Regions from separate parts of the Massilia sp. FBCC-B171 genome, predicted to be linked through region 3. Evidence: predicted binding sites of a transcription regulator. Region 3 holds the regulator's gene; each other region holds the start of a gene.

Region 1 (7,502 bases), 720 kb from region 3:
CCGAACACCCGGTAGCCGCCCGCTTTCTTGAACATCTGGCGCACCCGCGCTTCGTCCTCCGGCATCGCCGCACCAACGAAATCGAACACGACCTCGAGCCCGAGTTCGAGCGTGCTGACCCGCGGCACCGGCACGTAGCGGTCCGAGGTATCGATATCGTCCGGCAGGGGCGCCAGCTCCGGGTCCACCAGGTCGGAACGGACATGCACCGCACCGGTGTCGAGGGACACCCAGGCCTCGTCCCCGGTTCCCGCATCCGACACCATCAACACGGCGTCTTCGAGTTCTTCTGCATCGACAAACGGCATTGCAATCTCCAAAAGTAAAAAAAGCCCGCGAGGCGCGAACCTTGCGGACTCCATTGTGCAGCACAGCGCCGCCGAAGCGGCGCCGGGCAAACGACATTACATCATGCCGTCCATGCCGCCCATGCCGCCCATACCACCCATGCCGCCCATGCCGCCGGCTGCTTTGTCTTCAGCCAGTTCCGAGACCATGCAGTCGGTGGTCAGCATCAGGCCGGCGATCGACGCTGCGTTTTGCAGGGCCGAACGGGTGACCTTGGCTGGGTCCAGCACGCCCATTTCGACCATGTCGCCGTAGGTGCCGTTGGCGGCGTTGTAGCCGTAGTTGCCGGTGCCGGCCAGGACTGCTGCGACGACGACCGATGGCTCTTCGCCAGCGTTCTGGACGATCATGCGCAGCGGCTCTTCCATTGCGCGCAGGACGATCTTGATGCCGGCTTCCTGGTCAGGGTTGTCGCCCTTGATGTTGATCGAAGCACGGGCACGCAGCAGGGCAACGCCGCCGCCTGGCACGATGCCTTCTTCAACCGCAGCGCGGGTAGCGTGCAGCGCATCTTCGACGCGTGCTTTCTTTTCCTTCATTTCGACTTCGGTAGCAGCGCCAACCTTGATCACGGCAACGCCGCCGGCCAGCTTGGCCACGCGCTCTTGCAGCTTTTCGCGGTCGTAGTCCGAGGTCGCTTCTTCGATCTGGACGCGCACCATCTTGACGCGCGCTTCGATGTTTTCAGCAGCGCCGGCACCGTCGATGATGATGGTGTTTTCCTTGCCGACTTCGATGCGCTTGGCCTGGCCGAGTTCTGCCAGCGTGACCTTTTCCAGGGTCAGGCCGACTTCTTCAGCGATGACCTGGCCGCCGGTCAGGACAGCGATGTCTTCCAGCATGGCCTTGCGGCGGTCGCCGAAGCCTGGCGCTTTGACAGCGACGGTCTTCAGGATGCCACGGATGTTGTTGACGACCAGGGTCGCCAGCGCTTCGCCGTCGATGTCTTCAGCGACGATGACCAGTGGACGGCCGGCTTTCGCGACTTGTTCCAGTACCGGCAGCAGGTCACGGATGTTCGAGATCTTCTTGTCGCACAGCAGGACGAATGGATTGTCGTGGATGGCGACTTGCTTGTCCGGGTTGTTGATGAAGTATGGCGACAGATAGCCGCGGTCGAACTGCATGCCTTCGACGATGTCGAGTTCGTCGTTCAGCGACTTGCCGTCTTCAACGGTGATGACGCCTTCCTTGCCGACTTTTTCCATCGCTTCAGCGATGCGCTCGCCGATCGAGTAGTCCGAGTTCGCGGAAATGGCGCCGACCTGGGCGATTTCCTTGGTGGTGGTGCATGGACGCGAGATCTTGGCCAGCTCTTCGACGGTGGCAGCAACTGCCTTGTCGATGCCGCGCTTCAGGTCCATCGGGTTCATGCCGGCGGCAACGAACTTCATGCCTTCGCGCACGATGGCTTGTGCCAGCACGGTGGCGGTGGTGGTGCCGTCGCCGGCGTTGTCGCTGGTCTTCGATGCGACTTCCTTGACCATCTGCGCGCCCATGTTCATGAGCTTGTCTTTGAGTTCGATCTCTTTCGCGACCGACACGCCGTCCTTGGTGACGGTTGGCGAACCGAAGGCGCGGTCGAGCACGACGTTGCGGCCTTTAGGACCCAGGGTGACTTTGACTGCGTTGGCGAGGATGTTGACGCCTTCAACCATTTTGGCGCGCGCTGCGTCGCCGAAAATTACTTCTTTAGCTGCCATTTTTAGTTCTCCGATTTATTCGAGGATATTCTGAAAGAGAATTACTTGACCAACACGGCCATGATGTCTTCTTCACGCATCACCAGCAGCTCTTGACCATCGACCTTGACGGTCTGGCCCGAGTACTTGCCGAACAGGACGCGATCGCCGACCTGGACTTCCAGGGCGCGCAGCGAGCCGTTTTCCTGGACCTTGCCGTTGCCGACAGCCAGGATCTCGCCCTGGTCCGGTTTTTCGGCGGCAGCATCAGGGATGATCAGGCCGGAGGCGGTCTTGGTTTCCTGGTCGAGACGCTTGACGATGACGCGATCGTGCAATGGGCGAAGGTTCATGCAGAACTCCTTATTCAGTGTGTGGACTAGCTGTTGTTGACTTCGGTCGCCGCCTCGTTGCTACGTTGCGGCTTGAAAGAGTTGTTAGCACTCTCAGCTAACGAGTGCTAATTATAGGGACGATATAGGGGTATTTCAAGCAGCCATGTTGCGAAATAAACTTTACAGGCTTGATGGGGCGCAAATCATGCACGCTGGATGAGATGCTTTCCTTGCCATGGTGAAGGCAGAAAGCGGAGAGACTAGCACCGAACCTACGGGGCTTGACGCACCGTTGGGGGTAAATTGATCAAGATCAAAAGACCGGCTGAAACGTGCTATTCAAGGAAGAAAACCTGGTGCCTTTATTTTTAGCGCCATCCTAAATAATGTGTTCTTGCCTGCCACCTCGCAAGCCTGCGGGCGCATGCCGCAGCTGGGAGACGCAGGTCCACGTGCCGCCCAGGGACTTCGGCAAGATCGATATCGCCGATTTCGACCCGGGCAGGTATTTGAAGGCGCGCTAGGCCTGAGCGCGTAGGCGTCCGGCAAGAACCAACCCCCGGGCGCACAACACGCTATCCTGTTGACTGTCAAACCTTATCAGACCTATAGTTACGAATGATTTCCGAATTCCAAGACTTATCCGACAAGATCGAGCGGCTCGCAGAGCTGGTCGTGTCGCTGCGCAGCGAGAATGCGCAACTGCGCCAGACCAATCTGGTGCTCAATGAAGTAAACATGGCGCTCGTCGAGCGTATTGTCGAGGTCCAGCACCGGGTCGAAGCCGTGATCGAGCAATTGCCCGCGCCGGAAGCCGCGCCGGACACCGATCATGAAGAAGACGCCGAATCCATCGAAGATACCGAGGCCGCCCGATGATTTACCTGGATGTGACGATCATGGGCCAGCCTTACCGCCTGGCTTGCAAGGAAGGCGAGCAGGCCACCCTGCGCGACGCCGTGCGCTATCTCGACGGCAAGATGACCGCGCTGCGCGACTCGGGAAAAGTGAAGGGCAACGACCGCATCGCCGTCATGGCCGCGCTCAGCGTCGCTGCGGAATTCCTGTCGGTCAAGTCGCCGCAAGGCCCGCTCTCCGACATGACTATGCTCGAAGTCAAGCAAAAACTCGAAGTGATGCACAGCGTCCTCGACCAGGCCTTGGCGCCGCAAGAAAATTTATCCTGAGCGGCCAAATTCGTTTGACATGAGGCTTCAAGGGAGTAAACTCCGTCTCACCCTGCGGTGTTCGAGATTGCCATATATTCCTTGAACCATTTACATGCATAGGTTGCGGGATAGTGTTTGATGGGCGTGAGCGTCGCTTGTTCGACGAACCCGAAATTGAACTGACTGTGACCACCTTGAGCCATTAGGTTCGGGATGCCGGCAAAAAACGGCACAGGCGGGGCACTATTCGAGAAAGCGGTTGCGGGCATATGCACGCAGCCGTTTTTTTATGCGTTTTTTATTTTGTGAGCAGGATGCGATGCGTTACTGGTTGATGAAATCCGAGCCCGATGAAGTCAGTTTCGACGACGTTCTCGCGGCCCCCGGGCAGACCGTCGCCTGGTTCGGCGTGCGCAATTATCAGGCCCGTAATTTCATGCGCGACGCGATGCAGGTCGGCGACGGCATCCTGTTTTATCACTCCAGTTGCGCCGTTCCCGGCGTTGCGGGAATCGCCGAAGTGGTGAGCGGTCCTTATCCGGACGCCAGCCAATTCGACACCAGCGGCAAATACTTCGATCCGAAAGCGACGCAGGCGCAACCGCGCTGGATATCGGTCGACGTGCGCGCGAAAGAAAAGGGGCGCTATTTGCCGCTGGCGGAAATGCGCGCAATGGGCGCATTGGAAGACATGGTCTTGCTGCAGAAAGGCAGCCGCCTGTCGATTTCGCCGGTGACGAGCGGGCAGTGGGATGCGATCCTCAAATTGATTCGCTGCAAAGGCTGATCCGGCATCGCGCACGAACCGCGCGAAAGTGCTTGCAATAGTTAGATGATTAGCTAATAATCGATCACATGAGCACAGTCTTCAAAGCCCTGTCCGACCCGACCCGCCGCAAGGTCCTGCAACTGCTGCAGGCCGGACCCATCGGTGCGGGGGAACTTGCCGAGATGTTCGACGTCTCCAAGCCCACCATGTCGGCGCACTTCGCCGTGCTCGTCAATGCAGACCTGATCGAAGCCGAGAAGCAGGGGCGCAACGTTACCTACCGCCTCAAATTGTCGGTGCTCGAAGAAGCGCTGCTCGCGTTTGCGCAAACCTTTGGATTGCAGGTCACGCGGCCGGACGACGGCCATCCCACAGCTGAATCGAACGAGGAGAAGTCATGAAAACCGCTTTCCCGCTGGGCCGCGCGCTGTTTGCCGCGGTGCTGATCGTGGCGACGTCCGCCGCCCTGAAATGGGCCGCGCCCGAATATTTATCCTTCGAATGGGCGCAGCGCCTGACCGGCGTGATGCTGGGCCTGGTTGTGCTCGTGTTTGCGAACGTGATTCCCAAGTCGCTCACCAGCATGGCGCGCCTGCGCTGTCCTCCCGCAGCCGAACAGGCGGCGCGCCGCTTCGCCGGCTGGAGCCTGGTGCTGGGCGGACTCGGCTATATCCTCGCGATGCTGCTGGCGCCGCCCGTGCTGATGCACCTGGTCGGCGGCGCGATCCTGGCCGTGGCCCTGACGGCGGCGGTGCTGCGCTGCCTCGGCGTCGGTGCCAGCGCCGCGCGCGGTTAAGGAGAAGCCCATGTTCGCCATGCTGATGGGCTTGAAATCGATCGCGCCGCGCGACGTGCAGCAGCGGCTGGGGCAGGGCGGCCTCGCCGTGTTCGACCTGAACGCGCGCCACGCCTGGCGTCAGGCGCGGGTCCCGGGCGCAGTCAACCTGGTGCCGGACTTCGATGCCGCGCTGCTGCCGCCCGAACCCGCCACGCCGCTTGTCTTCTATTGTTCGAACCCGCTGTGCCGCAAGGCGCCGAACGCGGCGCGGCGTGCCGGGAAGCTGGGCTACACCGATGTCCGCGTCATGTCGGCGGGAATCTCCGGCTGGCTTGGGGCGGGACTGCCGACCGACAGCGGCGATTGAATTCGCCTGTCGGGGCCGCCCGGTGATGTTAGGATTCTGCATCTACCAATCATCATCCGGAGCAGTCGTTGACAACCGTAATGCAGTCTTGTGTCGAAGAGATCCAGGCCATCCGTGCCGTCCCCGATATCCTGCACACCCTGGCTGAGCTGACCGGGCTGGGTTTGATTTGTGTCGCCCACGTCACCGAAACCACATGGACCGCCTGCGCGGTGCTCGACCGCCTCAAGGTCGGCCTGAAGCCGGGCGACCCGCTCGACGTCACCACCACACTGTGCGAGGACGTGCGCGATACGGGACTGGCGATCGTCATCGACTGTGTTGACGACAGCGCGCAATACCGGGAGCACCCTATCCCGCGCCGGTATGGGTTCCAGAGCTATTTCTCGGTTCCCCTGTTTCGACCCTGCGGCAGCTATTTCGGCACGCTGTGCGGCCTCGATCCTGCCCCTGCATCGCTGAGCAACAAGACCACGGTCACGACGATGCGGCTGTTTGCCGAGTTGATTTCGAAGCAGCTCAAGGCCACCGATGCGCCTGTGAACGCGCGCGCCTGATGGACCCGCTGATGATCCTGGCCTTGCTGGCCATGGGCGCGTTCGGCGGTTTCGCCGCCGGCCTGCTCGGCATCGGCGGCGGCATGATCCTGGTGCCTTTCATTACCATGGTGCTCACCGCGCGCGACGTGCCGGACGCGCTGGTCGTGCACATGGCGATCGCTACCTCGCTCGCCACCATCATGTTCACCTCGCTGTCCTCGGTGCGCGCGCATCACAAGCATGGCGCGGTGGTCTGGCGCATCGTCAAGCTGCTCGCGCCAGGCATCGTGGTGGGGTCGATGATCGGCCCGTATATCGGCAAGCAGATGACGGCCTCGACCCTGGCCTGGTTCTTCGGCGCCTTCGTCGCCTTCTCGGCCACGCAGATGCTCATCAACAAGAAGCCGGCCGCGGCGCGCGACCTGCCCGGCACGCCAGGCATGTTCGCCGCAGGCGGCCTGATCGGCATCCTGGCGGGACTGGTGGGGGCGGGCGGCGGTTTTATCTCCGTGCCCTTCATGACCTGGTGCGGCGTGCGTATCCACAGCGCCGTCGCCACTAGCGCCGCGCTCGGCTTTCCGATTGCGCTGGCCGGGACGGTGGCGAACGTGTTCTATGGCTGGGGCGAGCCGGGCTTGCCCGACTATTCGCTGGGCTACATCTATCTGCCGGCGCTCTTGATCATCGTGGCCGCCAGCGTGACGATGGCGCCGCTGGGGGCGCGTACGGCGCACCGGATGCCGGTGCGCCGGCTGCAGAAGGTGTTTGCGGTGATTTTATATACGCTGGCCACGTACATGTTCTGGAAGGCGTTTCAATAACGGCGGTGCACCGTAGGGTGGGGCACGCCGTGCCCACGCGTTACGTACGTGTCCGCAGTCGTTGGCAGTGAGGTATCGCTCGCAAACTATTCTGCGGACGAGAAACACGTCTTCGCTTGATGTCGCGAGCGATATTTCAAGGCCGCAGGTGCAAGCTTGCGCCCGCACCACCCTACAAAACCTTAGGCCCTGACCGGCGCCTTCCCATCGCGCGAATACGCCCAGCCCAGCATGATCAGCGCCGCCACGATCATCGGCAGCGACAGGACCTGGCCCGAGGTGATGGTCATGCCGGCCACCGTCGTTTCCCAATCGGGCACGCGGAAGTATTCGGTGAAGAAGCGCGCGCAGCCATAGAGCAGGGTGAACATCGCGCCGACCGCCAGGCGCGGACGTGCCTTGCGTGCGAAGGGCCACAGGATCAGGAACACGACGATGCCGTCGATGATCATCTGGTACAGCGGCGACGGGTGGCGCAGGCCTTCGAGGTAGATCGGCGGGGTGCGCATGCCATCGACGGGCCAGAGCATCGCCCACGGCAGGCTCGGGTCGGCGATGCGGCCCGGCAGTTCGTGGTTGATGAAGTTGCCGAGGCGGCCGGCGGCATAACCGAGCGGCACCATCGGGACGATGAAGTCGTACACGTCGAGCACGTTGCGCTTGGCCTTGCGCGCCCACAGCGCCATCGCGATCA
Region 2 (7,502 bases), 1.5 Mb from region 3:
GTATCCCGCCCTGGAATGGGAATAAGGATGCGCAGGCGCGAGGTGCTTGCATACGCCCTGGCCGGAACGGCCTGGCCAGCGCTGGCCGGGGCATTCGGCAAGCGCGGCCGATCCGGCCATGCGAGGCTGGGGCGGGTGGTTGTCGTGGGCGCCGGGTATGGCGGCGCGACCGCGGCCAGGTATCTGCGCAGCCTGAGTGGCGGGCGCATCGAGGTCATCCTGGTCGACCAGAACGCCGCGTTCACCTCTTGCCCGGTGAGCAACCGCGTGCTGGGTGGCCAGAGAACGCTCGAGCAGCTGACCTTTGGCTACGATGCGCTGCGCCAGCAGCATGGCATCACATTCCTGCGCGGCAGCGTGACGGCAATCGATGCAGATAAACAGCGCATCGTCCTGGCAAGCAAGGAAACGCTGGCCTACGACCGCCTGGTCCTGGCCCCCGGCATCGACTTCATCTACGACGACTTTCCGCAGCTCGCGGACGCACAGCAGCAGATCCCGCATGCCTGGAAAGCGGGGCCGCAAACGCGCAACCTGCACCGGCAGCTGCTCGCCATGCCCAATGGCGGCGTGTTCACGATCGTGGTGCCGCCGCAGCCCTATCGTTGCCCGCCCGCGCCGTATGAGCGTGCCTGCCTGGCCGCGTTCTACCTCAAGAAGCACAAGCCGCGCTCCAAGGTCATTGTGCTCGATGCCAATCCCGTGATTACGTCGAAACGCGCGCTGTTCGAACGGGCATGGCGCGATCTGTATCCGGGCATGATCGACTACATGCCCGGCAGCGAGTTGCAGCAGGTCGAGGTGGCGAACAAAACGGTGAGGACGGCCTTCGATACGGTCAGGTCGAACGTGCTGAACATCATTCCGCCCCAGCGGGCCGGCAGGATTGCGCTTGATTGCGGCCTGGCGAATATCGAGCGGCGCTGGTGCGAGGTCGACTTCCTCACCTATGCATCGGCGGTCTCGCCGCACATTCACGTGATCGGCGACGCGATCGACTCCGGCTTGCCCAAGTCGGCGCACATGGCCAATGCCCAGGCGAAGATCTGCGCGCGCGCCATCGTCGACCTGATGCTGGGACAGGCGCCCGACCCGGCGCCGGCCTTTGCCAACACCTGCTACAGCTATATCGACGACAGGCAGGCCATGCACATTTCGACGCTGTATCGCTACGATGCGGCGAAAAAGAGCATGCAGGCGGACGGCGCAAGCAATCTGTCGGAGCACGCGTCGGCGCGGGAAGGGATCGATGCCGATGCCTGGGCGCAGCGGATCTGGAGCGATGTGCTCGGCCCATAAAAAAGGCGCTGTTCGCGTTAAGTGTGGAATTCCGCCTGGCGCCCAATGCCCAGCGCCGCCCGTAGCAATTTCTCTGGCGTGCCGATGCGCCCGCCATCGAGCGCCCAGCGCCAGCCCAGGTAATTAGTCAAATAGCGACTGGCCACGCCACGAAACGGCTGCAGCCAGCCGCGCAGCCGGCTGTGGTAGCTGTTGACGTTCTGCACGTGGATGGCACCGCGCACCCGGACTCCGGCTTTCAGGTTGACCGCTTCGTGGGTGATGCCGGCCTGCCGTGCGAAGGCCCGGTAGGCGGGATGGCCGTCGGACACCAACAGGACATCGCGCTCCAGGCGCGGCAGCAGGTGCTGGTGCAATTGCGCCAGCGTTAATGCTCCGTTGCCGGGAACCCAGTCCAGGGTCTGGCCGGTGCGATCCCGGGCCACCAGCACGCACACCTGCTCGTTCGATATTCCTCGTTTTGTGGCTTTTCCGCCGCGCTTGCGTGGCGGGCGATCGAGCGTGCGCGATCCCTTGTGCGACTCCAGTACATACATTTCGTCCGCCTCGGCAATGCCGCCCAGGCATTGCGGCCGGTCGTCCTTGCTGACTTTCAGGAAGCGGTGGCGCCAGCGAAAACTGGTGGCGCCGGCCACGCCTAGATCGGTAGCGGTGCGGCGGATGCTGCGCGAGTCGAGCATGCCGCCCAGGTAATCGACCCATCTCTCCTTGTGGCGCAGGCGCGCCAGCGCCGTGCCGGTCAGGGCGTTGCAGGTGCGGCCGCAGTCCTTGCAGCGATAGCGCTGCAGGCCGTGCGCGCGCCCGTGCCGGTGGAGTTGGCGCGAATGGCAGCCTGGACAGGCGATCCGCTGCGCCGCGGCCTGCTCGATCAGGTCGACAGCCTGGTCGCGTTTGGCCGCCGGCACGAGCAGCCCAAGCAGGCGCTCGCGCTGGCGCCGGGTCAGCGCTGGAAGTTGCTTGAGAAAGTGATCGAACGGACGTGCTCGCATGGCTTCTCCGGTCTAATTACGGTCGAGGTTGGACCTCAGCCGTTCCGGAAAATTCCACACTTAACGCGAACAGCGCCAATAAAAAGGCGGCCCTCGCGGGGCCGCCGTGTCCTGCTCGATGCCTGGCTGCTTACACAAACGCCGCCAGCGCACCTTTCATCTTTTTCAATGCCGCCGACTCGATCTGGCGAATCCGCTCGGCCGACACGCCGAACTCTTCAGCCAGCGTGTGCAGGGTCGCACCCGAGCCGTCGTCATTCGCCAGCCAGCGCGCTTCGACGATGCGGCGCGAACGCGGGTCGAGCTTGCCCAGCGCCGTTTCCAGGCCTTCGGACTGCAGGCGCGTGACCTGCTCGGCTTCCAGCACCTTGGTCGGCTCCTGCATGTCCGACGACAGGTAGGCAATCGGCGAGAACTTGTCGTCTTCGTCGTCGGTCGGCGCTTCCAGGGCGATGTCGCGGCCCGAGAGGCGGGTTTCCATCTCGATCACTTCTTCGCGCTTGACGTCGAGCAGCTTGGCCAGGTCGTCGACCTGGGTCGGGGTCATCGCGTCCAGGCCCACCTTGTTGCTGCGCAGGTTGAAGAACAGCTTGCGCTGGGCCTTGGTCGTGGCGACCTTTACCAGGCGCCAGTTCTTCAGGATGTATTCGTGCATCTCGGCCTTGATCCAGTGCATGGCGTACGACACCAGGCGCACGCCCTGGTTCGGGTCGAAACGCTTCACGGCTTTCATCAGGCCGATATTGCCTTCCTGGATCAGGTCAGCGTGCGGCAGCCCGTAGCCCAGGTAGCCACGCGCAATCGACACCACCAGGCGCAGGTGCGACAGCACCAGTTTTTGCGCGGCGTCCAGATCGTTCGCGTCCCGCAGCCGCTTGGCCAGCGAGACCTCTTCCTCGTGGGTCAGCATCGGCAGACGGTTGACGGCGGAAATATACGCGTCGATATTACCGAGCTGCCCAGTGAAACCGAGGTTCAGGGCACGATTGCTGGTCGGAACCAATGCGGATTGTGCGGACATCATTTTTCCCCGTAGAGTAATCTTTACTGCATCCATTCAGTCGACCGGGACATCCCGGAAGCTGTGCGCGACGGCGCGCAGGATACGTTGCAAACCTTGTTTACCTTCGCTTGAGCACATATATTAGCACTCCCCCTGTGAGAGTGCCAGCGACCCCCCGGAAACGGCAGGGCGTTTAAGTTTCGTCAAAGTATTTCTTTTGAGAATCGAAAACCTGCGATTTACTGTAGAGCAGAGCCCTGCATAACTGTTGAGATAGATCAAATGTGCCGGGCTTGCGGCAGCGGACAGGGCTCAGGTTACGGGTTCAAGACGACCGTTTTCTGTTAGTTGGCGCACCGAGGAGGGCGATCGTCAGGTGCGTGCGCCGATGTCTGGCGTGATGGCGGCGCGTATGCCTACAAACGCGGGCGTGAAAAATTGTGGAAATGCACCATATGCGCCGGCGGCGTTCAAGCCCCCATTGAAAACGGGCGATACAGCCTGCGCCATATCGCCCGTCGCTTGCATTCGAAAAGAAACGTTCAGCGCATGCGCGCCAGATGCCGTTGCACCGATAGCAAGGCGCCGGTCAAACCCAATCCCGCGCTGATGGCCAGCAAGCCGCCCGCCTCGAGCGCGCCCAGCGGCGCCAGCTGGAATTCCGAGGCATACAGCCGCGCAAACTCGGCAATGGCGCCGTTCAGGGGATTCAGGCCCAGCATGACCGCGCCCAGGGCCACCGCGCCGGCGCACAGGCCCAGCAGGGCGCCCGTGTAATAGAAAGGCCGGTGGATGAAATTATCGGTCGCGCCCAGCAGCTTGGAGACGGCGATTTCCTCGCGCTGGGTCAGCACCTGCAGGCGGATCGTGTTGAACACGACCGCGATCACGACCACGCCCAGCGTGATGGCCAGCAGCAGCAGCGCCAGGCGCAGGATGCCGAGCAGGGCGGCCAGGCGCTTGACCCAGGCCGAATCGACCTGCACGGTATCGACCTGGGGCAGGGCGCTCATCTGCTCGACGATGCCGTCGACGCGCGCGGCGTCCAGCGCGGTGGTGAAGCCTTCCAGCCGCATCACATAGCTGTCGGGCAGCGGATTGCCGCCCAGCGCATCGAGCGCGTCGGACAGGCCACTGCGCTCCTTCAGGTCGTCGAGCGCCTGCTCGCGCGGCACGAATTCGATGCGGGCCTGGCTGCCCTGCAGGATCTGGCGCAGCTGCGGCTCCAGCGACTGCGCTTCCTCGCGCGTGGCCTCCGGTTTCACGAACAGGCTCACTTCCGGATCGACCGAAAGCTGTTCCGACATCGGGCGTACGTTGTCGAGCAGGGTGATGCCGGCAAACGGCAGCGCCAGCGCGACGGCGACGACGACGACGTTGAAAAGGAAGCTGCCCGGCGCCTTGCGCACGGTGGTGAGCGCCGAGCCGAGCGCGAAACGGTGCTCGCGTAACCACGGGCTCATGCGGCGCTCCCGACACGGTCGCCAGGGACGAGCTGGCCATGTTCGAGCCGGATCACGCGTCCCGCGCGGTCCAGCACTTCTTCGTCATGGGTCGAAATCAGGCAGGTCACGCCCACCGAGTGGAAGGCGCGCAAGGCGTCGAGCACCTTGTCCGCCGCCACGCGGTCGAGATTGGCCGTCGGTTCGTCGGCCAGGATGATCTGCGGCCGGTTGACGATGGCACGGGCGATCGCCACCCGCTGCTGCTCGCCGCCGGACAGTTCCAGCGGATACGCTTTCGCGCGGTCGAGCAGGCCGACCTTGTCGAGCGCGGCCCGGGCGCGCTGTTCGGCGCCGGCTTTTGGTGCGCCCGACACCAGCAGGGGCAGCATGGTATTGGCCAGGATGTTGCGGTCGTTCAGCAGGCGCTGGTGCTGGAAGATCAGGCCGAGCTTGCGCCGCAGGAAGGGAATACCGGGCCGTGTCAGCTTGCCGATGTCCTGGCCGAACACGATCACGCGCCCGCTGCTGGGACGCTCGATGGCCGCGATCATTTTCATCAGGGTCGATTTGCCGGCGCCCGAGGGACCGGCCAGGTAGACCAGCTCGCCCTTGTTGATGTTCAGGGACACCTCGCGCAAGGCGGTGGCGTCGACGGAGTATTTCTTGGAAACGGAGTGGAATTCGATCATCGCCGTTTATCCCAGCAGCGCTTCGACGAATTCTTCTGCACTGAACGGCTGCAGGTCGTCGAGCTTTTCGCCGACACCGATGAAATACACCGGCACCGGGCGCGTGCGCGCAATCGCGGCCAGCACGCCGCCTTTCGCCGTGCCGTCGAGCTTGGTGATCACCAGGCCCGTCAGCTGCAGCGCATCGTCGAAGGCTTTTACTTGCGCCAGGGCGTTCTGGCCGGTATTGCCGTCGATGACGAGCAGGATTTCGTGGGGCGCGGCCTCCATGCCCTTGCCGATTACGCGCTTGATCTTTTTCAGCTCTTCCATCAGGTGCAGCTGGGTCGGCAGGCGCCCGGCCGTATCGACCATGACGACGTCGACGCCGCGCGCCTTGCCCGACTGGACCGCGTCGAACGCCACGGCCGCCGGATCGCCCGAGGCTTGCGAGATGACGGTGACGTTGTTGCGCTGGCCCCAGACCATCAGCTGCTCGCGCGCCGCGGCGCGGAAGGTGTCGCCGGCGGCCAGCAGCACCGACTGATCGGAGCGCTGCATGTGCTTGGCGAGTTTGCCGATGGTGGTGGTCTTGCCGGCGCCGTTGACGCCGGCGAGCATCATCACCAGCGGCTCATGGCGGCCCAGTTCCAGCGGCTTTTCCAGGGGCGCCAGCATCTCGATCATCAGGCTTTTCAGCGCGGCCTTGACGCCGGCGGCGTCGAGCAGCTTGTCTTCCTTGACCTTGCGGCGCAGGGAATCGAGCAAGAACTGGGTCGCGTCCATGCCGGCATCCGACATCAGGAGCGCGGACTCGAGTTCCTCGTACAGGTCTTCGTCGATGCGCGCGCCGACGAACAGCAGGGACAGGTTGCTCGAGGTTTTCGACAGCCCGGCCTTCAGGCGCGTCATCCAGGACCGTTTCTTTTCCGCTTCGCTGACCGGGCGCTCGGCCGTCTCCTCGATGAAGAGTTCGGCTTCAGGCAGGGGCAGCGGCGCCGGGGCCGGCGTCAACGCAGGAGCAGGAGCGGGAGCAGGAGCACGGGCAGGCGCACGGGCAGGCGCGGGGGCGGCGGGCGCAGGCGCAGGCGCAGGCGCAGGCGCAGCGGGTGCCTGCTCCAGCGCTTCCGGTGCCGGCGTTTCGGGGGCGGCTTTTTTTCTTTTAAAGAAACTAAACATGGGTATCTGGTGGAGGTAGTGCATGCACATGCCGGGTTCGGACACCGGCACGACGAAATGGGTCGCGCGTATTTTACCAGAGGGACGTACTGACGAAACGGCAACGAAAGGGAGCTTGCGGAGGCGCTTGCAGCGTGCGCAAACGCGACAGTTCGGCGGACGGCTGCGCCTGTTGTCCAACAGCCTGGAGGGCGTCAAACGTGCGCACTGGCAGGCCCGTGCGGGGAAGTCTACAGTAAGAGGGAATCGAATCCTGCAGAGGAAGGAAAGCCATGAAACTGTCCACGCTGTTCCGGCGCCTTATCGATGGCGAGCTTGCGCCAGGCGCCGCCACCACGCTGCGCCAGGTCGTCGCCTGGGCTTTCATTGCGTTGGTCGCCTTGTTTCTCACGCAACCCACGGCCGAGCAGCAGAGCGTGTTCGACGGGCCGCTGTCCTTGCCGGCAGAACTCGAACCCCTGCTGCCTCCGTGAGCAAAAACGTATTTACTGGCGGTTGCGCGCCCACCAGTTGCCCTTCTTTTCCGCTGCCACCGGGCTCAGGCGCCAGGCGCCGTAGGGGTTGTTGAACAGCGAGCCTGGGCCGTAGTCGATCGCGGGAACCTGCTCGACCCGGTACACCTGCTTGCCTTCGCTGACCGAAAAGGTATGGCCGTCGGCCAGGGACGGCGCGTGTTCGAGCAAATAGCGCGTAAAAAAGCGCAGCATGTCGGCCGCCTGCGCCTTGTCGCTGGCGCTGGTAATCGCTTCCGGCAAGCCGAAGTTGTGCATGCCGCAGGAGTACACGTCGGCGCCGGCCACGTACACCACCAGCGCCCGGTGCGCCGTCAGCTGGTCGAGCTGCTCGCACATGTCGATCCAGTAGGCGGGGGCGTGGGCGATGCCGCTGCTGTCCACCTTCACGCCCATGCCGCCGGCGT
Region 3 (7,502 bases):
GGTAGCGTCCGTGTCCGAATGTCAGACCTGACCCCAGCAGTTTTTAGCGGCCGCAGTGCGCGTAGGTCGTGTCGAGCCAGCCGTCGGGCCGGCAGCGTCCGGCCAGCACGGCGCGCACCCGCGCCAGGCGCAGCTGGTAAGCGTCCCGGTTGCGGGTGGGGTGAAATTCGTTCGGCGCCTTGATCATGGCGACCAGCCCTGCCATCTCGTCATCGTGTACTGCTGCCAGCGGCTTGCCCAGATAGGCCTGGGCGGCGGCCGTGAGTCCCCTCACCTGCCGTCCTTCATGCCGGCCCATGTAGACGGTCGCGGTGTAGAGCGCCAATTGGCGCTCTTTCGATGCGCTGGCGTCGAGCACCAGCGCCATGGTGTCGCGGCCGAGATCGACCTTCTTGCAGCACTCGAAGACGGCGCGGTAGAAGCGCTGCAGTGCGCCGCTCACACCCGTCATCGGCACGTCGTACAGGAACAGCTCGCGCGCCACTGCCGAAGAAATCGTCGCGACGCCCTGGCCGTCGGCCAGGCTCAGGCCATGGTGCGTCAAGAAGGTGGGGTCTTCGATCTTCAGCAGGATGGCAAGCTGGCGTGGCGACAGGGGCGACTCCTGCGTGGCCGGATGCCGGGCCAGCAGGGTGTCGACCGAGGCCGCTGCCCACCCGGCCACGACGGCGAGATAGACCAATACCAGTGTGGCGATTGCGAGCAGCGCCTTGCCGAGCCGCCTCATGGGACGGTAGCGAGCAGCGGATACGGCGCATGCCCATCCAGCTCGCGCAGGAAGTCCTGCGCCAGGTAGTGCGGGATCTTGTGGTACTCGTTCAGCACGCGTGCGCGGAATTCATCGTGCTCGTGCCAGCGTTCAGCCGGCAGGCCGAAGTAGTTAATGGCGCAGGCCGAGACGGCGATGCCGGGCCAGTGGCGGGCCAGGGTCATCAGGTAGCGGCGCATGGCGCAGACTTTGCCGATGACGAGGATGCTGTCGATCTCGGCCAGGTTCATGTGCTCCGCCACCTTGCGGCGGCCGAGGAGGACGTTTTCGCCGGTAGAAGGTCGTCTGGAGTCATGTCCATCTCGGGCATGCATGGGTTGGTGGAGCTGCTGCTGCGCTGTTAGTGGTGCGCATGATCCGCGTGGGCTCGGAGAGCCCGGTGAACCCGTCATTGAGGCCATTGGCCTCAATGCCCCCGTACGGGCATTGCCGCGGGCCGCTTGCATGCAAAAGGCGGAGGCGCCGCAGGCCGTTTGCGGGCAAAAGGCGAAACCCGGTTAGCGCAGCACCAGTTCCAGCGCCGGCTTCTCGCCGTAGTCTTCGTAGCGCTCGTTGATGCCGCCGACGCAGAAGACGATCTCGTCGATCAGGTCCGGCAGGCGCTTGCGCAGGGCGGCGCTGTCGGTGATGACGATTTCCAGGACTTCGTTCGGCTGCAGCCGGAACTTGGTCATGTTTTCTTCGTCGCGCAGGTAGCTCAGGCAATCGACCCAGGTGTCGATCGTGTCGCCCGAGGCCGTGTGAAAGCCGAAAGCGTTGCGGCTCTCGGCGAAGAAGGTCGCTTCGTTGAGGATTGCCGCGCCGTTCAGTTCTGCCACTGCCATGGGATCATCCTTTCAGGGACAACACGTCCTGCATGTCGTACAGGCCGTTGGCCTTGTCCGCAATAAAACGCGCGCCGCGCAGGGCGCCGTGTGCGTAGGTCACGCGGCTGCTCGATTTATGGGTGATTTCGATGCGCTCGCCGGTGCCGGCAAAGAGTACCGTATGGTCGCCGACGATGTCGCCGCCACGCACGGTGGCAAAGCCGATGGTCGACGGGTCGCGCTCGCCGGTCACGCCTTCGCGCCCGTACACGGCGCAGTCCTTCAGGTCGCGCCCGAGTGCGTCGGCGATGACCTCGCCCATTTTCAGGGCGGTGCCGGACGGGGCATCGACCTTGTGACGGTGGTGCGCCTCGATGATCTCGATGTCGTAGCCTTCATTGAAGCTTTTCGCCGCCATCTCCAGCAGTTTCAAGGTGACGTTGACGCCCACGCTCATGTTCGGGGCGAAGACCACCGCGATTTTTTCGGCGGCGGCGGCAATGGCCGCTTTCCCGGCGTCGTCGAAGCCGGTGGTGCCGATCACGATCTTGACATTGTTCGCCGCGCAGAAGGCCAGGTGTTCAAGCGTGCCTTCCGGACGCGTGAAATCGATCAGGCAGTCGGCGTCGCCCAGCGCGCGCGCCAGGTCGGACTCGATCGTCACGCCGGTGAGCTGGCCCGAGAAGGCGCCGGCATCCTGGCCGACGAAGGGAGAATCTGCGACGTCGAGGGCGCCCGCGAGCACGGCATCGGGAGCGGCGCCGATCGCTTCGATCAGCATGCGGCCCATGCGCCCACTGGCGCCGGCGACCGCAATTTTCAGTTGCGTCATGACAGTCTCAGGGCGTGTTCGAGGAAGTGGCGGGCGTGGCCGCGGTCGACGGCTCGACCGGACGGGAAATGGCCTCGGCTTTTTTCGCGTCCTTGGCGACCTTCCTGGCGGGACCGGCGATGCGGTCGATGTATTCGCGCTCGGTCGGCAGGTTGCCGCCTTCGAAGCGCTCGACGACGTCATCCTTGAAATAGATGGTGACGCGGCTGGTGGTCAGCTCGCCATTGCCGCGCGCGAGGTAGAACGGATAGTCCCAGCGGTCGGCGTGGAACATGTCCATCAGCATCGGCGTGCCGAGCAGGAAGCGCACCTGTTCGCGGGTTTGTCCCACTTTCAGCTGGCTCAGCATTTCTGCCGAGACGAAGTTGCCTTGCTGGATGTCCGGGCGGTAAGGCGAGAAGATCCACAGGAATTTCTGCAGTTTCGTGCCCTGGGTCGTTTGCGCACCAGCATTGGCCAGCGATGCCGAGATGCCGGCGTCGGACTGCAGGGCGGCGGCGGACGTATTCACCGGTGCGGCCGGTTTGGTCTGGTTGCGCCAGGATGCGCAGCCGGACAATACAAGCGTGCAGGCAAGGGCGGCGGCGAGCGTGCCCCGGGCCTTGGCGCGATGAACAACGGCATCAAAGAGACGCATAAGTAACCTCAAAACGTTTAAGCGGGAGCTTCCAAAACGCTATATCATAAAGCACTCCGCCCATCTACGAGTAACAAACATGAGTAACAGTCCTACCGACCTGAAGGCGAGCGGCCTGAAGGCGACCCTGCCGCGCCTGAAGATCCTCGAAATTTTCCAGAACAGCGAAGTGCGGCACCTGACGGCGGAAGACGTCTACAAAATCCTGCTGGCCGAAAACATGGACGTCGGCCTGGCGACCGTCTACCGGGTGCTGACCCAGTTCGAGCAGGCGGGCCTCTTGAACCGCAACCACTTCGAAACCGGCAAGGCGATCTACGAACTGAACGCCGGCTCGCACCACGACCACCTGGTCTGCCTCGATTGCGGCCACGTCGAAGAATTCTTCGACGAAGAAATTGAGTCGCGCCAAAACAGGATCGCCGCCGAACGCGGTTTCAAGATCGCCGAGCATGCGCTGGCAATCTACGGCCATTGCATCAAGCCGGCCTGTCCGCACCGCGGCGGCAGCGGCAGCTAAGAACAGTTTGCATCCGCAATAACAAACGGCGCCGCGGCGCCGTTTCTTATTGGTGCGATCGTACGGCAGGTCCTCGGCCTAGGGATGGCTCAGCGCATTCGACAGTAATTTCGCGGTGATGTCGACAATCGGGATCACCCGCTCGTAGGCCATGCGGGTCGGGCCGATGACGCCCAGGGTGCCGACGATCTTGCCGTTCACCTCGTAGGGCGCGGTGACCACGCTCATCTCGTCCATCGGCACCAGCTTCGATTCGCCGCCGATGAAAATCTGCACGCCGCCGGCCTTGCTCGACATGTCGAGCAGCTGCATGAGGCCGGTCTTTTGCTCGAACATCTCGAACATCTGGCGCAGCGAAGTCATGTTCGAGGACAGGTCCGAGACCGACAGCAAATTGCGCTCGCCCGAGATGACCATCTCGTTGTTGCCCTCGGCCATTTCGCTGCCCGCCTCCACCGCCGTCTGCATCAGGCCGCCGATATTTTCCTGCAGCTGGCGCAATTCTCCCGTCAGGCGCATGCGCACTTCGTCGAAGGTCAGGCCGGCGAAATTCTGGTTCAGGTAGTTGGCCGACTGGATCAGCTGGGTCGGCGTGTAGTCGACCTCGGTGAGCAGCAGGCGGTTCTGGACGTCGCCGCGCGGGTCGACGATGACGAGCAGGATGCGCTTTTCGGACAGGCGCAGGAATTCGATTTGCTGGAACACCGATTCGCGCCGCGGACTTTGCACGACGCCGGCAAACTGGGTCAGCGAGGACAGCATCTGCGCCGCGTTGGCGATGATTTTTTGCGGCTGCTGGAGCGGCAGGCGCATGCTGCCGGCGTCGACGCCGTGCTGGCCGTCGAGGTGCTGCACCGTCAGCAGCGTGTCGACGAACAGGCGGTAGCCGCGCGGCGTCGGCACCCGGCCGGCCGAGGTATGGGGACTGGCGACATAGCCCATTTCCTCGAGGTCGGCCATGATGTTGCGGATCGTGGCCGGCGACAGGTCGAGGCCGGAAATTTTCGAGAGCGCACGCGACCCGACCGGCTGGCCGTCGGCGATATAGCGCTCGACGAGGGCTTTCAGCAGGGTTTGGGCTCGGGGTTCAAGTTGCATGGGAAGTGGAGGCGCGCAGAATGGTTGCGTGTCTATTATGCACCCTCAGGCACGCCCTGTGCGGAACGCGCACTCATCGATGTTCGCGCTTGAGCCAGTCGAGCAATCCATCCATGTTCGCCACGATCGCATCCGGCTGCACGCCCTCTTCCAGGTGGCGCCGGCTGGCGGTGCGGTTCATCCACACGGCGCGCAGGCCGGCGCGCTGGGCGCCCTGGACGTCGAGCAGCAGGTCGTCGCCGACGTGGACGGCGTCGTGCGCGGCCACGCCGAGCGCGTCGCAGGCAGCGTGGAAAATCGACGCATCCGGTTTCGCCCGGCCGAAACTCGGGGCCGCCACCGAGACATGGAAATGGTTGGACAGGCCGATCGTCTGCAGGTCGGCATTGCCGTTCGTGACCGACCCGACCAGCACCCGCCCCTTCAGGCGCAGGAGCCCGGGCAGCACGTCGTCGTAGGGAATCACGGCATTGCGGGCGGCGAAGAATTCGGTCATGGCCAGTTCGACCTTGTCCGCGTCTTCTCCGGCCTGCTCGAAGGCGGCGATCAGGCCGGCGCGGCGCAGTGCGCCCAGGTCGAGCTGGAATTCGGGACGGCGCGCGAGCAGCTCGAGACGCGCCTGGCGCAGGCTGTCGATGCTGAAGCGTTCGGCCACGCGCGGCGCGTTGTTGGCAAGCCACGCGAACAGGGTCTGTTCGGCCTGCACGATGACGGGCGCGATCGGCCACAGCGTATCGTCGAGGTCGAACAGGATGGCTTTGGGCCAGGGGCGGCGGTTGGAAGGCTTCATCGCAGGCGGTCGTGAGGATGGATCCAGCATAGCGAGGCCAGCGGCGAAATGCAAACGTGCGCGGCTGACGCGAGGCCGACGCCACCCGTTACACCGTGATACAAAGCCTAATGAGCCCGGCCCTTGTCAAATGCTCTAAAATGATGGGCAAACTTCTACCATGCTGTCCGGCGCCTCACGATTTGCGCGCCTTGTCCCTCCCCTTTTTTGGAGAAATTATGATTCGTTCCCCCCTGCGTGCCGGCCTCGCGCTCGCATGCGCGCTCAGCCTGTCCGCCTGCGGCGGCGGCGACGGTGATGTCTATGTCGGCGGCACGGCGTTCGGCGTCACCAAGCCTGGCCTGGTCCTGACGAACAATGGCCGCGACGATCTCGCCGTCAACGCGCCCGGCCGATTTTTCTTCCCGACCCGCGTCGAAACCGATTCCGGCTACAACGTCGAGGTGAAAAGCGTCCCGCCGAATGTCGACGGGATCAAAAATTGCGCTGTCTCGAGTGGCTCGGGCAAGGCCGTCTTCACCATCGAGACCGTCGTCGTGTCGTGCACGATCCGCACGCATGCGCTGGGCGGCAAGATCCTCGGCCTCGGCAACGCGACCGGCCTGGTGCTCGTGAACGGCATCGACCGCAAGGAGATCGCGCCATCCGGTTCCGACAACCCCCTCGACTTCAACTTCAACATGGCGCCGGTGACGGAAGACCTGGCTTACGGCGTCACCATCCTGCGCCAGCCGGAAGGCCGCACCTGTACGGTCGAGAACGCAAGCGCCACCATGCGCGATACCGACATCAACAACGTCGTCGTGCGCTGCGCTTAATCATTTCGTGGAGACTCATTTGAAAAAATCGATCCTGGCGCTGTGCGCGCTGACCCTGGCAGCGGGCCTTGCGGCCTGTGGTGGCGGCACGTCGAAATATACGGTTGGCGGAACGGTCACCAACCTGCAGTACGGCCCGCTGGTCCTTGTGACGAACGGCATGGAAGTCGCCATTCAGCCGCAAACTGACGGCAGCGGCAAGCTCGTGCCGACGATTAACTATGCCTTCCCGAACCAGCTGGACTACGGCGACGCCTACAGCATCACCTTGAAGCCGATCGGCACGAACGAGAACGGCACAACGATTTATCAGCAGCCGCCTCATCAGGTGTGCGGCCCTGCAGACGTGCAAGGCAACATCACGTCAGATACGGCTGGCCGCCTCTCCGTCATCAATGCACAGTTCGTATGCAACCTGGCCACCCATACGATCGGCGGACAAATCACGGGCCTGGCAGCGGACACGCTGATCCTGACCAATGGCGGCAATCAGCTGACGCTGACCAAGGATACGGCGACGGGTCTTTATCCAACCAGTTTCACGTTCCCGACACAGGTCACCTACAAAACGACCTATGGCGTGACCGTCCTGCAGCAGCCAACAGGCCAGACCTGCACCGTCACCAACGGTGCCGGCGAGATGGGCGACGAGGACATCGCGTCGATTCGCATCAACTGCACCACCAACGCAACCTGAGGCAGAGAGACATTCACAATATATATGTCGATCATTCCTAAAGAAAATTAGACGTATATGTTGTGGTGCAGCATAATTGCACCTGTCTCCTCCAACTCTCCTCAGAAAAGAATTGGATTTCAGCCCGCCCGCAACGGCGGGCTTTTTTTTGCCCGCGCTATTGGGAGCCGGCTCAACCGAACTTGGTGGCGGCCGGGAGGCGCTTGCCGGTGACTTTCACGATTGCCATTTTCTCGTTGCCGACCGAGACCATTTCGCTGGCGCGGACCTGGGCCTTGTAGCTCTCGGCGCTGGCGTAGGTGCTCACGCCGACGACCAGTGCAGCGACCAGGAACATCGATTCCATGTGTTTGAGGACGTTCATTTCAGACTCCCTTCGGTGAGATATGTGCCGTTTCGGCTTTCGATGGGAGTACTTTAGCAAGCGCCCTTGTCGCCTTCCATCGGACTGCGACGAACTGCACAAAGCGCACGATGAAGCGCATAAAGCGGGGATATGAAGGGTTTGTGCGCTGCGGCACGGATGAGTTGCGGG

The links. The regulator HrcA, encoded in region 3, represses chaperone genes, less so after heat shock. The targets are predictions, from matches to a motif close to TTAGCACTCNNNNNNNNNGAGTGCTAA.
Region 1: groES (co-chaperone GroES) is a predicted target of HrcA. The motif match lies at 2,468-2,494, and genes of this name have one in related genera.
Region 2: rpoH (RNA polymerase sigma factor RpoH) is a predicted target of HrcA. The motif match lies at 3,433-3,459, and genes of this name have one in related genera.

Annotation. Positions count from the first base shown of each region.
Region 1 is NZ_CP101443.1:1,087,526-1,095,027, forward strand. It holds gene NMB41_RS04835 (hypothetical protein) at 1-308, opposite strand, end outside; gene groL (chaperonin GroEL) at 405-2,051, opposite strand; gene groES (co-chaperone GroES) at 2,093-2,383, opposite strand; gene NMB41_RS04850 (hypothetical protein) at 2,984-3,244, shown strand; gene NMB41_RS04855 (cell division protein ZapA) at 3,241-3,552, shown strand; RNA gene ssrS (6S RNA) at 3,599-3,780, shown strand; gene NMB41_RS04865 (EVE domain-containing protein) at 3,854-4,321, shown strand; gene NMB41_RS04870 (autorepressor SdpR family transcription factor) at 4,390-4,704, shown strand; gene NMB41_RS04875 (hypothetical protein) at 4,701-5,099, shown strand; gene NMB41_RS04880 (rhodanese-like domain-containing protein) at 5,110-5,448, shown strand; gene NMB41_RS04885 (GAF domain-containing protein) at 5,529-6,005, shown strand; gene NMB41_RS04890 (sulfite exporter TauE/SafE family protein) at 6,005-6,808, shown strand; gene lgt (prolipoprotein diacylglyceryl transferase) at 6,991-7,502, opposite strand, start outside.
Region 2 is NZ_CP101443.1:4,389,486-4,396,987, reverse strand. It holds gene NMB41_RS19915 (quinoprotein relay system zinc metallohydrolase 2) at 1-25, shown strand, start outside; gene NMB41_RS19910 (FAD-dependent oxidoreductase) at 28-1,299, shown strand; gene NMB41_RS19905 (IS1595 family transposase) at 1,317-2,288, opposite strand; gene rpoH (RNA polymerase sigma factor RpoH) at 2,419-3,312, opposite strand; gene ftsX (permease-like cell division protein FtsX) at 3,834-4,754, opposite strand; gene NMB41_RS19890 (cell division ATP-binding protein FtsE) at 4,751-5,425, opposite strand; gene ftsY (signal recognition particle-docking protein FtsY) at 5,432-6,583, opposite strand; gene NMB41_RS19880 (hypothetical protein) at 6,856-7,056, shown strand; gene NMB41_RS19875 (DUF4261 domain-containing protein) at 7,069-7,502, opposite strand, start outside.
Region 3 is NZ_CP101443.1:366,716-374,217, reverse strand. It holds gene NMB41_RS01720 (transglycosylase domain-containing protein) at 44-727, opposite strand; gene NMB41_RS01715 (hypothetical protein) at 724-999, opposite strand; gene NMB41_RS01710 (barstar family protein) at 1,267-1,593, opposite strand; gene dapB (4-hydroxy-tetrahydrodipicolinate reductase) at 1,598-2,407, opposite strand; gene NMB41_RS01700 (outer membrane protein assembly factor BamE) at 2,415-3,044, opposite strand; gene fur (ferric iron uptake transcriptional regulator) at 3,124-3,564, shown strand; gene hrcA (heat-inducible transcriptional repressor HrcA) at 3,643-4,662, opposite strand; gene NMB41_RS01685 (HAD family hydrolase) at 4,736-5,452, opposite strand; gene NMB41_RS01680 (hypothetical protein) at 5,671-6,270, shown strand; gene NMB41_RS01675 (hypothetical protein) at 6,290-6,967, shown strand; gene NMB41_RS01670 (hypothetical protein) at 7,140-7,331, opposite strand.